DNA from 4 places in the Arthrobacter sp. P1_C12_2 genome. Region 4 is predicted to be linked to each of the others. Evidence: riboswitches for the same ligand, from Rfam matches in the RefSeq annotation. Region 4 holds a riboswitch; each other region holds the start of a gene.
The links. A riboswitch is a leader RNA that binds a small molecule or an ion and turns the genes downstream of it on or off. The one in region 4 is predicted to bind thiamine pyrophosphate.

Region 1 (3,198 bases), on a different contig from region 4:
CTGCGGTCATCGAAACGCTCCGTGGATTCTTTGGCCACCGGATTTCGGTGACTCTGCATAGAAGTAAATTACTTGAAGCTTCAATTTATTCCTAATGACCGGTCTGCGCCCGGTTCACCGGCAGCCCGCGCAGCACAATGTGCTGGATCCGGCGGAGCGTGGCAGGTTTGCTCCGCGGGTCCTCGGCGGTGACAAGGACATCCGCACTTGCCCCATCACAGATGGACTCCGCGCCGAGCCACGTCCGCGCGGACCAGCTCGCGGCGTCGAGGGCGGCGGCGCCGGGAAGGCCGGCGGCGTGCAGGGCCTGGATCTCGTCCACGATCCGGCCATGGCTGATCACGCTTCCGGCGTCGGTTCCGGCATAGATCGCCACCCCGGCCTCGTGGGCTTCGAGCACCCGCTCCGCCCGCCGCGCCCACAGCGAGCGCATGTGGGCGGCGTAGCGGGGGAACTTGGTCTCCGCCCGGGCCGCGATGTCCGGGAACGTGGCGATGTTGATCAGGGTGGGCACAATCGGGACGCCCTGCCCGACCAAGCGCGGCAGGTGCCGCGGCAGCAGCCCGGTGGCGTGCTCGATGCAGTCGATCCCGGCGTCGAGCATGTCATCGAGGGTGTCTTCGGCGAAGCAGTGCGCGGTGACGCGGGCCCCTTCTTCGTGGGCGGCCTGGACGGCGTCCTTGACCGTCCGGGCGGGAAAGCTGGCGGCGAGATCGCCGGCGTCGCGGTCAATCCAGTCCCCCACGAGCTTGACCCAGCCGTCGCCTGCGCGGGCCTGCTTGCGCACCGCCTCGACGAGATCCTCGGGTTCGACCTCGACGGCCAGGCCCGGCAGGTAGCGCCGGGTCCTGGCGAGGTGCCGGCCGGAGCGGATGATCCGGGGAAGGTCAGCGCGCTGCTGGAGCCAGCGGGTGTCGTGGACGGCGCCGGCGTCGCGGACCAGCAGCGTCCCGGCGTCGCGGTCCGCCAGAGCTTGGGATTCCGCGGTGTCCTCGGTAACGTCCCCGCCCGGGCCGAGGCCGACGTGGCAGTGTGCGTCCACGAGGCCGGGAATGACCCAGCCGTCAAGCACGAGCCCCGGCGCGGCCGCCGGACGGTGGAAGGTCAGCCGGCCCTCCACCGACCACAGCCCGTGGCGGACCTGGTCCGCCGCGGTGAGGATGGGGCCGCTGAACTCGATGATGCCGGTCATGACCTAAAGCCTAATCCGCATGACGATCCGCCGGCCCAGATCATCCAGCCCCAGCTGCGCTTCGTGGATCCGTAGGGCGCCCAACGCCTGCCCATGCTGGGCGAATTCCTCGAAACCGCAGCTCGCATAAAACGGCGCATTGAACGGAACGTCCGCGAACGTGCACAGCGTCATCGATAAATAGCCACGACCCCGGGCCGCATCGAGGGCCGCCTCTACCAAGGACCGTCCTATCCCCCGCCCAGCGGAGTCCGCCTGCACGGAGAGTTGTTCCAGATGGGCCTGGCCGCCGACCTCGTCAACGCGGGCAAACCCTACGGGCGGGGTTCCGGAGACAAGTATGAAGAGCGGCTCAACCGGCGTCGTCACCCCCGGGGCCGGGAGCGCCTGGTTCCCCAGCTCGGCTTCGAGGATGCGGTCTGCTGAGGCCTCGAGAACCGGCAGCGCCGGGAGGTCTTCCGGCGTCGCCATCCGGATGCGGGGCACGGCCCTGGGCAGAGTCACAATGCCACGCTAACACCGCGGCCCGACCGCGCCGCGTCACACTCGACAGCCGGCCGGAGGTGCGTGGTAGCTTCGTCTACGACCACACGGGTGCCCCTGCAGGGGCTGAGATCGGGCTGACGCAGCCTGCGACCGTTGAACCTGTCCGGGTAATGCCGGCGAAGGAAGTGAGCTTTTCCGTGAACACCCAAGTGACACAGCACAGCCCTGTCCAAATTCAGTCTGCCCACATTGAGTCAGCCGACAATCAGCCAGCAGCCACCACGCAGTCGCTGAAGTCCCACTCGCTGGCCTTCACCACGGACCCGGACCACGGCATCCGCGTCCCGGTGACCGAGATTGCCTTGGAACCCTCACCGGGCGGCGTCCCGAACCCTCCCTTCCGCGTCTACCGCACGGCCGGCCCGGGCAGCGATCCGGTCCGCGGGCTGGAACCGTTCCGCGCGCCCTGGATTGAGGCCCGGGCGGACACCGAAACCTACGCCGGCCGGCAACGTGAACTGCTCGACGACGGCAAGTCGGCGGTGCGCCGGGGTGCGGCGTCGGCCGAGTGGCGGGGCGGTCGCCCGGTGCCGCGCCGCGCGGTTGAGGGCAGGACCGTCACGCAGATGCGCTACGCCCGGGACGGGGTCATCACCCAGGAAATGCGGTTCGTCGCGCTGCGCGAGAACTGCGATGTGGAGCTGGTGCGCCGCGAGGTGGCCGCGGGCCGGGCGATCATTCCCAACAACGTCAACCACCCTGAATCCGAGCCGATGATCATCGGCAAGGCGTTCCTGGTGAAAATCAACGCCAATATCGGCAACTCCGCCGTGACCAGTTCCATCGCCGAGGAGGTCGACAAACTCCAGTGGGCCACGCAATGGGGCGCGGACACCGTCATGGACCTCTCCACCGGGGACGACATCCACACCACGCGCGAGTGGATCATCCGCAACTCCCCCGTCCCCATCGGCACGGTCCCGATCTACCAGGCGTTGGAAAAGGTCAACGGCGAGGCCAACGCCCTGACCTGGGAGATCTTCCGGGACACCGTGATCGAACAGTGCGAGCAGGGCGTGGACTACATGACCATCCACGCCGGCGTGCTGCTGCGCTATGTGCCCCTGACGGCCAACCGGGTCACCGGCATCGTGTCCCGCGGCGGTTCCATCATGGCCGGCTGGTGCCTGGCGCACCACCAGGAGAACTTCCTCTACACGCACTTCGACGAGCTGTGCGAGATTTTCGCGAAGTACGACGTCGCGTTCTCCCTGGGTGACGGGCTGCGGCCGGGAGCGACGGCGGATGCCAACGACGCGGCGCAGTTCGCCGAGCTGGACACCCTGGCCGAGCTCACGCGGCGGGCCTGGGAGTTCGATGTGCAGGTCATGGTGGAGGGTCCCGGGCACGTGCCCTTCCACCTCGTCCGGGAAAACGTGGAGCGCCAGCAGGAACTCTGCAAGGGAGCCCCGTTCTATACGCTCGGGCCGCTGGTCACCGACATCGCACCGGGCTACGAC
Region 2 (3,198 bases), on a different contig from region 4:
CTCGTCGAGCAGCAGCAGTCCTGGCCGCATCGCGAGGATCCCGGCGAGCGCCAGCCGCTGCTTTTGTCCGCCGGAGAGGGCCGACGTCGGGTGGTCCAGCGGCAGCCGGCCCAGCCCGACGTCGTCGAGGGCCTCGCGCACGCGCGGCCAGATCTCCGCCGCCGGGACGGCGAGGTTCTCAGCCCCGAAGGCGACGTCGTCGCCGAGGCGGGAGAGCACCACCTGCGTTTCCGGGTCCTGCTGCACCAGCCCGGCGCGGCCACGCTGCGCCCGTGGCGCGGCGCCGTCGATCAGCAGGCTTCCGGTCTCGTCAGCGTCTTCGGCGTCGCCGGCCTGCCCAGATGCGCCGGCCGCGCCGTCGCCCAGCACTCCGGCCAGGGCGTGGAGCAGCGTCGACTTGCCGGCGCCGGAGGGGCCGAGCAGGAGCACGCGCTCCCCCGGCCGGATGTCCAGGTCGAGGCCGCTGACCGCGGGCCGGGTCCGTCCGGCATGCCGCCAGCCCCAGCCACGGGCCGTGACGGCGGCCGGCCGGACGCCTGATGAAGATCTCATGGGTTCTCTGCAGGGTTCAAGGAACGGGGCTCAGGAGAAGACGGGCTCCGTGGCGGCCTTGCGCGAGGCAAAGGAGCCCAGCACTCCGGTCTTGGCCAGGCCACGCGTGGCGAGCCAGGCCAGTCCGCCGGCAATCACTGCGCCGGAGATCGTCGTGAAGACGATGTAGGCGAGCTTGTCGCCGGCCTCGTAGGCGATGTTCCAGCCCCACGGCAGGAAGGAATCGTTCAGGCCGCAGAACAGGCCCGCGCCGGCTCCGGCCAGCACGGAGACGGGCAGGTTGAACTTCTTGTAGAGGAAGGCCGCGAAGACCAGTTCGGCGCCGAGGCCCTGCAGGATGCCGGAGATCAGCACCGTGGTGCCGTACTGCGACCCCATGATGAGCTCGCCCGTGGCCGCAACGGTCTCGCAGAAGAGCGCCGCGCCCGGCTTGCGGATGATGAGCATGCCCAGCACCGCCGGGATCATCCAGCCGCCGGCGTAGAGTCCGCTCAGCGGCGGGTAGACCGCGTTCACCGGGGTCGAAATCAGGTTCGCGCCCTGGGACCAGGCCCAGAAAATGACGCCGCCGGCAACGGCGATCAACGCCGCCACCACAATGTCCACCACGCGCCAGCTGTAGTCGCGGCGGGCGGATGAACGGCTGGCGGAACCATGCTGTGCTGAAATATCTGTCATGTCGTCCTCCTGAGGAACAGGAGGGGAGGGTGCTCCGGCCGGTCTCGGCTTCCGCCGCCCTCCGCGCACCCTGAGAACTCGACTCCCTTGCGCCGGTACTAACCGGATCAGGTTCGAGGGTCTGCGGCTGTCCGCACTCTCAGCGCCCACCAAAGGTTGCCCCGGATTGTTCCGGCGATGCCCGACGGCGGCGCTCCCCTGTCGTAATTTTTTTCGCCCTTGTGGGCTGGCTCAGTTTACACCCGGACGGCCGGGTTTTCAGTGACATCCCGTCACAATCGGGGACGGGACAGCGGCGGTCCCGGCGGGCGGGAACGCCCCTCTTGGTAGAGTCATCGTGTCGGACACCCGGACCCGCCAGCGGGCGGCCTCGTCACCCACCGGAAAGCTGGAATATTTTGACGCACATACCGGCCACACAAGATCCCACCGGGGAATACGATCCCGACTCGAGCGATCCTCAGCCGCAGGGCTCCCTGGCTGCGCTCATCGGCCGCGTGCTGGCCGAGATGGAGACGCTCCAGTTCGCGTCGTTCAGCAAAGACGACGCCCTGGACCTCGGACTCCTCCTTGTCGAGCTGGGCCGGCAACGCTCGCTGCCCATCGCCGTCGACATCACCAAAGGCGAGCAGGTACTCTTCCACGCCGCGCTGGACGGCGCCACACCGGACAACGAGCGCTGGATCAACGCCAAGAAGAGCACCGCCATGCGCTACGAGGTCCCGTCCCTGCTGGTGGGCCTCCGCGCCCGCGCTGCCGGCGGAAGGATCGAAGACAACGCCTGGTGGGATCAGACGGAGTTCGCCGCCCACGGCGGGGCGTTCCCCATCTACCTGCGCGGCACGGGCGCCGTCGCCGTCGTCACGGTCTCGGGCCTGCCCCAGAAGGCGGACCACGACCTCGTGGTCGAGGCCCTGCGGATGGTCCTCACCCCGGAACGCTAGGCTAGGCAGAGACCCTGTTCCCGTCCCAAGGAGACCGAAGAATGAACATCCTCATCAAGCTGCTCGGCACCGGCGTCAGCCTCCTGGCCGGCTTTGCCGGCACCAAGCTGGTGGACACCTTGTGGGAAAAGTCCACGGGCAACAAGCCGCCCAAGGGCAACGAGGAAGACGTGCCCACCACGCTGCGCTCGGCCCTGACGTTCGCCCTGATCTCCGCATCAGTCAGCGCCATCATCCAGGTGCTCGCCAACCGCGGCACCCAGCGCGCGATCACCCGCTTCGCCAAGACCGAGGACCTCGTCTGACCGGTCTCGACTAGCCGCGGCGCCGCCGCCGCGCCTGTCGAAGCGCCGGCCGCCGCTCCTGTCGCTGAAGGGGCTCAGCGGCCGGCGTCGTCGTCGTCCGTTCCGTGCGTGGCCGCCTGCTGGCCTGCTGCCTGTTGGACTACGGCCTCGAGCTCGTCGGAGCTCAGCAGTTCCGGGTGCAGGTGCTTGGTCCGGTAGCCGGCCCGGCCCACCATGTGGGCGGACACGGGGACGGTGAGCAGCTGGAAGAGCCAGGCCACCAGCACGACTGGCCATACCGACCAGGTGCGCATCTGCAGGCCGAGGGCCGCCAGCAGCAGGAACAGGCCCAGGACCTGCGGTTTGGTGGCCGCGTGCATCCTGCTCATGAGGTCCGGGAACCGCAGGAGCCCGATGGCCGCGGCGAGGGACATCAGGGCGCCGGTCACCATGAACACGGCGGAGACGGCGTCGATCACAGTGTCAGGATTCACGGACACCCTCCCGCCTGTCGGCCACGAACCGGGCCACGGTCACCGACCCGACGAAGCCGATCAGGGAAATCGCAACGAGCAGCATCAGGTTGTTGAGGTGCCGGTTGACGGCCATATCGATGCACAGGGCCGCCCCGAAAATGGCCAGCAGCACGTCGGCGGCGAGAACCCGGTCCAGCAGCGAGGGGCCCCGCCCGATCCGGATGATCGCCCCCGCGGCGGCCAGGGACAGTACGACGGCGGTCA
Region 3 (3,198 bases), on a different contig from region 4:
TCCGGAGTCCCGTCCATGAGTTGCCGGCACACTGCGGCCGCCGCGGGGGTCAGCAGGACGCCGTGCCGGAAGAAACCTGTGGCGATGATCAGTCCCGGGACGTCCCCGCCGTCCGGTCGTGCCACCCGCCCCAGCAGGGGGGCGTTGTCCGGTGTGCCGGGCCGGGCCCGGGCCGTGGCTTCCACCAGCTCCAGCTCGGCGACCGCGGGCACCAGCTGCTGGGCGTCCCGCAGCAGCTGGTAGATGCCGCCGGCGGACACCGCGTGCGGATCCGATGGTCCGTCCTCGCGCTGGGTGGCTCCGATCACCACGGTCCCGTCCTGGCGGGGGACGATGTACACGGGGACACCGCGCACCATGCCCCGAACGGTGGCCGTGAGCAGCGGTTGCAGATGCGGGGGAACGCGAAGCCGGAGGATGTCGCCATAGACGGGCCGCAGCGGCAGCGCCAGCCCGGCGGGCAGCTCCCCGAGCCCGGGGGCATCGAGCCCGTTGGCGACGACGGTTTCCGCAGCCCGCACAGAACCGCCGCCGGCCAGCCGAACGCCCCCCACCTGTCCGTCCTGCCACAGCAGGCCTGCCGCGCGGCGCCGGACGAAGCTGCCGCCGCTCTCCGCGCCGAGGACGCCGGCGAGCCGGGCGATCAGCAGGCGGGGGTCCACCTGGTGGTCGGCCGGGATGTCGAAGGCGCACGAGATGCCGGGGCTCAGCAGGGGTTCCCGGCCGCGTGCCTCGCGCACTGTCAGTGGTTCCACGCTGAGGCCACAGGCCAGCTGGACGTCCCTCAGGTCCGCGAGCGCGCGCCGGTCCGCCGCGTCGGCCCCGACCGCGAGGGTCGCCGTCGTCAAATAGCCGGTACCCAGCGGGGATTCCGTGCCGCCGGCACCGGCGTCGATTGCGGCAGCGAATCCTGGCCACAGCCGGGAGGCCTCAAGCATCAGTTCCAGGAGCTGCTCCTCCTGGTAGTGCAGCTCACTCACGGGGGCCAGCATGCCGGCCGCGGCCCAGCTGGCTCCGCTGCCGGGAGCATCATCAATCAAGACCACGGAGCGGCCTGCCCGGCTGGCCTCGAATGCGATGCCATGGCCGATCACGCCGCCGCCGATCACGGCCACGTCGGCACTGATATCCCCCGCGGTGATTGTCTCTGCAGAATCAGGCCCGGTGTCACAAACCTGGGCGGCGGCGTCATTTGCGGCTTCGGCTGAACGGCCGGCTCGTGTGCCCATGAAAAATTCCTTCCCTACGCCGGTACTAGCCGGATCAGGTCAAGCGGTCGGCTCTGACGCCCTCTCAGCCGTGCAGCGGCGACATGGCTGCTGCGGGCTCCCGCGGTATGCGCCCAGTTTAGAGGAACTAGGCTGGTCCCATGAGCCAGGACCCCCTCCACACCACCGCCCGCCTCTACCTCTGCACCGACGCCCGCAGGGACCGCGGCGACTTCGAGGACTTCGTGGACGCCGCCTTCGCCGGCGGCGTGGACATCATCCAGTTGCGCGACAAGTCGCTCGAGGCGTCCGAGGAACTGGAACTGTTGGAGGTCCTGCACGCCGCAGCGCTGCGTCACGGACGGCTGTGGGCCGTCAATGACCGGGCGGACATCGCCTCCTTGTCCGGGGCTCCTGTGTTTCATGTCGGCCAGAAGGACATCTCGCTCGACGCCGCCCGCGGCTTCCTGGGCAAAGATGCCGTTATCGGCCTGTCCACCCACAGCCCGAAACAGGTGGACGCCGCCATTGCTGCCTCGCCCGGCCGCAAAGGACTCGACTATTTCTGTGTAGGCCCCGTGTGGGCGACGCCCACCAAGCCGGGACGCGCCGCCGTCGGCCTCGACTTGGTGCGCTACGCCGCCCAGGCGATCGGCCGGGCGGACACGGAGGGAACCGGTAAGGTCGACGGCGTCATGCCGTGGTTCGCGATCGGCGGGATCGACCTCAGCAACGTGGAGCAGGTAGTCGACGCCGGCGCCCGGCGGATCGTGGTGGTCCGGGCGATCACCGACGCCGCTGATCCGGCCCACGCCGCAGGTGCACTGCTGGCGGCGCTGGACGCCGCAGAATCCTAGGCAGGTTCCCGGCCTGAACCTATCCGGCGAGACCCAGCTCTGCCATCCGGCGCGCGTGGTTCGCTGCGAGCTCGGCCGCCAGGCCGTTTATCATCTCCCGGGCGCCGGCGTCGTCCAGCCCGGACAGGCCGCCGAGGAACGCGTGCTCAGCGCTGACCCGCTGGGCGTGGTTCAGGACCTCGCCCAGCAGGCGCCTGGCCCACAGCGCGAGGCGCGACGCCAGCCGGGGGTCATCGGCCAGGGCCGCCTTGAGGCGCTCCTGCAGCACGGCCGTGGACTCGCCGGTGGAGCGGACCTGCCCGATCAGCTCCCGGGTTCCGGCGTCCACGTACCGGCCAACGACGCCGTAAAAGTCCGCGGCGACTGTGTCAATCACGTAGGCCTTCATGAGCGCCTCGTACCAGTCCGCCGGGCGCGTGCGCTCGTGGAAGTGGTCCACCGAGGGCTGGAACGGCAGCATGGCGGCCTCCGTGTCCAGGCCCATGTGCTCGAGCCGGGCCCGGACGAGTTCGTAATGCTGGAACTCGACCACCGCCATTCTGCCCAGCACCTCACGGTCATGCAGCGTGGGCGAATACCGGGCACTCGAGGACAGCCGCTCGAAGGCGGAAAGCTCGCCGTACGCCAAGACTCCCAGCAGCTCCGAAAGAAAACTGTTGTAGAGGGCCGGATCGTCCGCAGTTGCGCTCATCATCCAAGACTAATAGCGGAAATCGGGCTACCCTGATTTTCGTGTCCCATCATCGTCTGACCCCCAGTGTCCACGAGCAGCAGAACCAGCTTGCCGGGGCTCTCAAGGCGTTGCGCACCACGCTGGAACTGCCCGGCCCGTTCCCGGAGGACGTGCTGCGCGACGCGGAGGCGGCGGTCGCCGAGCACAAGCTCCCGGACCTTGACCTGACGCATGTCGAGTTCGTGACCATCGATCCGGCATCGTCCACCGACCTCGACCAGGCCCTGTTTATCGAACGGGGCGACGGGGGCTACAAGGTCTTCTACGCGATCGCCGATGTCCCCTCATTTGTCGCCCCGGGCGGGGCGCTCGACGCCGAGACCCGCCGCCGCGGCCAGACCTTCTACACCCCGGACGGCAGGATTCCGCTGCATCCGGAGATCATCAGCGAGGCCGCCGG
Region 4 (3,198 bases):
GCGCGGGCCAGGACCCGGGAGTAGCCGTTGAGGTAGATGGCGTCCTGGGCGAGGTAGTACGCGAACTCGTGCTCGGGCAAGGTTCCGTCGGCCAGTCCGCGGACGAAGTCCAGGGCGTAGATGGCCTCAAGATCGCCCGTGGCTCCTGCGCGGAGGGCTGCGGCGAACTCGCCCTCCGCCGGACCGTGCCCGCCGGGGTGGTGCTGACCGCGCTGGCCGCGCTGGCCGTCTTTGAGGGCCTGCCCATCCTTGATTCGCTGCAGGTGGTGGAAGTGGTGGACCGGGCCGTTGCCGGTGCCGACGTCCAGGACCGAGGCTTCGCGGAGCGCGCCGAGCAGCCACGGCTTCACTTCCCGCAACGCCGCTTCCCAATCCCCCACCCGGACCTGCACGGTGGCCATGGCCGAGGACAGGGAGCATCCGGTGCCGTGGCTGTTGCGCGTGGCGATCCGCTCCCCCGGCACCACCACCGTTTCCTGGCCGAGCAGGCCGCCGGTGTTGACCAGCGCATCCGGGCAGCCGGGGTCGGCGGCATTGCCTGCGTCGGCGTCGGCGGCATCGGCGTCGTGGACGGGTCCGTCCCCGTGCTGCCCGCCCTGGAGGTGTCCGCCCTTAACCAGCACGGTGGTGCCGGTCAGTGCGGCTAGCCGCTTGCCCTGCGCCAGGGCCTCAGCCCAGTCGGCCGCGACGGGCTCCTTGAGCAGGATGGCGAGTTCGGCGAGATTGGGCGTGATGAGGTGCGCCAGCGGCAGGAGGGCCTGCAGGGCGGTCTCGGCCGATTCCTGCAGAAGCCGGTCGCCGCTGGTGGCGACCATCACCGGGTCCAGGACGACGACGGCGGGGCGCACCTTTTCCAGCCAGCTGCGGACGGCGTCGATCACAGAGGCGTCGCCGAGCATGCCGATCTTGACGGCGTCGATGCCGATGTCGTCGCTGATGGCGTCCAGCTGCGCCGTGAGGAACGCGGCCGGGGGGACGTGGACGGCGCGCACGCCCTGGGTATTTTGCGCTGTCAGGGCGGTGATGGCGGCCATGCCGTAGCCGCCGTTCGCCGCGATGCTTTTCAGGTCGGCCTGGATCCCGGCTCCGCCGGAGGGGTCAGAGCCGGCGATGGCCAGCACGCGGGGTATGCGCGGCGGCGCGGACGGGCGGGGCTGCGCCGGCAGAAACTCGTTGGGCAGAAAATTGGTCGGCTGAAACTCGCTGGGCAGAAACTCGGACGGATTCGGTCTCGCGGACAAGGCAGACATCCCTTCGCCGGTGCTAACCGGACAGGTTCAACGGGTCTGGATCTCAGCCGGCTGATGCGCGGCACCCCGTGTCAGTGTTCCAGCCTAGCCGTTGCCACCCGGTTGCCCCCTTAACCCACGAGCGGGCCCGGGCCGGAGCGGACGTATGTTACGCCCGCTCGGGCCCGGACCCGCAGCCCGACCGGTCGAAATGGTGACCGGTCGGGAACGTGGTTAGTTGCGGAACACTACAGCTCCGACGCCGGTACGCCGACGCCGAGGATGATCGGCTCGTTGCCTGCCGGGATGGAAGCAGGCCTGGCCGCGGCGGGTGCCTTGGCCTCGTGGATCGATCCGGCCGCGGCCGGCCGGGTCGCCTCGCGATGCTCCACGGAGGTTTCGTTGGCTGCGCCCTGGGCGCGGCTGGCGCTCCGGTTGCGTCGCCCGCGGCGGCCACGAGTGGTGTCAGCTGTCCGTGACGCCGGAGCCTCGGCAGCGCGCACTGCTGCGGGTGCCTCGGTGGCCGCGGCAGGCGCTTCGGTGTCCATCCCGGCCGGCTTGCCGGCCTCGGCCTCGCCCAGGTTGGCGAAGGCCTCGGTCAGCAGGTCCAGGGTCAGAGCCGGTGTCGGCTGGTCCTCGGCGTGCTCGACGAAGGGCAGGGCCACCTGCTCGCCGCCGAACGTCAGCACGGTTGCGGGACGACCGGCTGCCTCGTCCGCGGCTGCGAGCTGCGTGACGGCGTCGACGGCGGCCTGGCGGGCCCCGGCGTCGCTGGCAGCGGCTGCCTCCCCGTCGTGCAGGTGCGCGGCGTGCGCCGCGGCAGCGATATTCGCCAGCGCGGCACGGGTGGCTTCGGCCTTGGCGTGGCGCTCAGCCTCGGTGGGCTCAGCGTGCACGGGCGCGGGTGCGGCCGGCACGGTCTCCGCGCCTTGGCCTCCCCTGCCGCGGCGACGGCTCTTGCGCTCCGTGCGGGCAGCAGGCTGGGCCTCGGTGCGCGGCACATAGTGTTCCGCGGCGACCGTGTTGGCGCGGCGGTGTTCCACCGGCTCGTCGTGGGTGACGATGCCGCGGCCAGCGCACGTTTCGCACTGCTCGCCGAAGACTTCCAGAAGTCCGGTGCCCATCCGCTTGCGGGTCATCTGCACGAGGCCCAGCGAGGTCACCTCGGCCACCTGGTGCTTGGTCCGGTCCCGGCCCAGGCACTCCACCATGCGGCGCAGCACGAGGTCGCGGTTGGATTCGAGCACCATGTCGATGAAGTCGATCACGATGATGCCGCCAATATCGCGCAGGCGCAGCTGCCGGACGACTTCCTCGGCCGCTTCCAGGTTGTTCTTGGTGACGGTTTCCTCGAGGTTGCCGCCGGAGCCGGTGAACTTGCCGGTGTTGACGTCCACCACGGTCATGGCTTCGGTGCGGTCGATCACGAGCGAACCGCCCGAGGGCAGGAAGACCTTCCGGTCCAGGGCCTTGTGGATCTGCTCGTCGATGCGCCAGGCCGCGAAGATGTCCGAGTCCTTGGTCCACTTCTCGAGCCGGCCCACGAGGTCCGGTGCCACGTAGGTGACGTAGGCCTCGATGGTGTCCCAAGCTTCCTCGCCGGAGACGATCAGCTTGGAGAAGTCCTCGTTGAAGACGTCCCGGACCACCTTGATGGTCAGGTCAGGTTCGCCGTAAAGCAGCTCGGGGGCGAGGATCTTGGTCGATGTCGACTGGCCCTCGATGCCCTCCCACTGCGCGCGGAGGCGGTTGATGTCGTGCGTCAGCTCCTCCTCGGAGGCACCCTCGGCCGCGGTGCGGACAATGACGCCCGCGTCCTCGGGCAGGCGGTCCTTGAGGATCCGCTTGAGGCGGTTGCGTTCGACGTCGGGCAGCTTGCGGGAGATGCCGGTCATGGAACCGCCGGGCACATACACGAGGTACCGGCCGGGCAGCGAGATCTGGCTGGTGAGGCGGGCACCCTTGTGGC

Region 1: another riboswitch for thiamine pyrophosphate. It lies ahead of thiC (phosphomethylpyrimidine synthase ThiC); the one in region 4 lies ahead of AC1DZQ_RS06135 (bifunctional hydroxymethylpyrimidine kinase/phosphomethylpyrimidine kinase).
Region 2: another riboswitch for thiamine pyrophosphate. It lies ahead of AC1DZQ_RS02390 (ECF transporter S component); the one in region 4 lies ahead of AC1DZQ_RS06135 (bifunctional hydroxymethylpyrimidine kinase/phosphomethylpyrimidine kinase).
Region 3: another riboswitch for thiamine pyrophosphate. It lies ahead of thiO (glycine oxidase ThiO); the one in region 4 lies ahead of AC1DZQ_RS06135 (bifunctional hydroxymethylpyrimidine kinase/phosphomethylpyrimidine kinase).

What each region holds. Positions count from the first base shown of each region.
Region 1 covers NZ_JBFUAF010000012.1:130,837-134,034, reverse strand. Annotated here, with positions in the region: gene AC1DZQ_RS14220 (VOC family protein) at 1-10, opposite strand, end outside; gene AC1DZQ_RS14215 (amidohydrolase family protein) at 92-1,192, opposite strand; gene AC1DZQ_RS14210 (GNAT family N-acetyltransferase) at 1,196-1,696, opposite strand; TPP riboswitch at 1,773-1,880, shown strand; gene thiC (phosphomethylpyrimidine synthase ThiC) at 1,876-3,198, shown strand, end outside.
Region 2 covers NZ_JBFUAF010000001.1:508,244-511,441, forward strand. Annotated here, with positions in the region: gene AC1DZQ_RS02385 (ABC transporter ATP-binding protein) at 1-552, opposite strand, end outside; gene AC1DZQ_RS02390 (ECF transporter S component) at 583-1,230, opposite strand; TPP riboswitch at 1,297-1,440, opposite strand; gene AC1DZQ_RS02395 (heme-degrading domain-containing protein) at 1,629-2,174, shown strand; gene AC1DZQ_RS02400 (DUF4235 domain-containing protein) at 2,216-2,479, shown strand; gene mnhG (monovalent cation/H(+) antiporter subunit G) at 2,554-2,910, opposite strand; gene AC1DZQ_RS02410 (MrpF/PhaF family protein) at 2,942-3,198, opposite strand, start outside.
Region 3 covers NZ_JBFUAF010000006.1:60,424-63,621, reverse strand. Annotated here, with positions in the region: gene thiO (glycine oxidase ThiO) at 1-1,229, opposite strand, end outside; TPP riboswitch at 1,223-1,343, opposite strand; gene thiE (thiamine phosphate synthase) at 1,370-2,065, shown strand; gene AC1DZQ_RS08440 (ferritin-like fold-containing protein) at 2,085-2,756, opposite strand; gene AC1DZQ_RS08435 (RNB domain-containing ribonuclease) at 2,798-3,198, shown strand, end outside.
Region 4 covers NZ_JBFUAF010000004.1:67,728-70,925, reverse strand. Annotated here, with positions in the region: gene AC1DZQ_RS06135 (bifunctional hydroxymethylpyrimidine kinase/phosphomethylpyrimidine kinase) at 1-1,130, opposite strand, end outside; TPP riboswitch at 1,233-1,329, opposite strand; gene AC1DZQ_RS06130 (Rne/Rng family ribonuclease) at 1,478-3,198, opposite strand, start outside.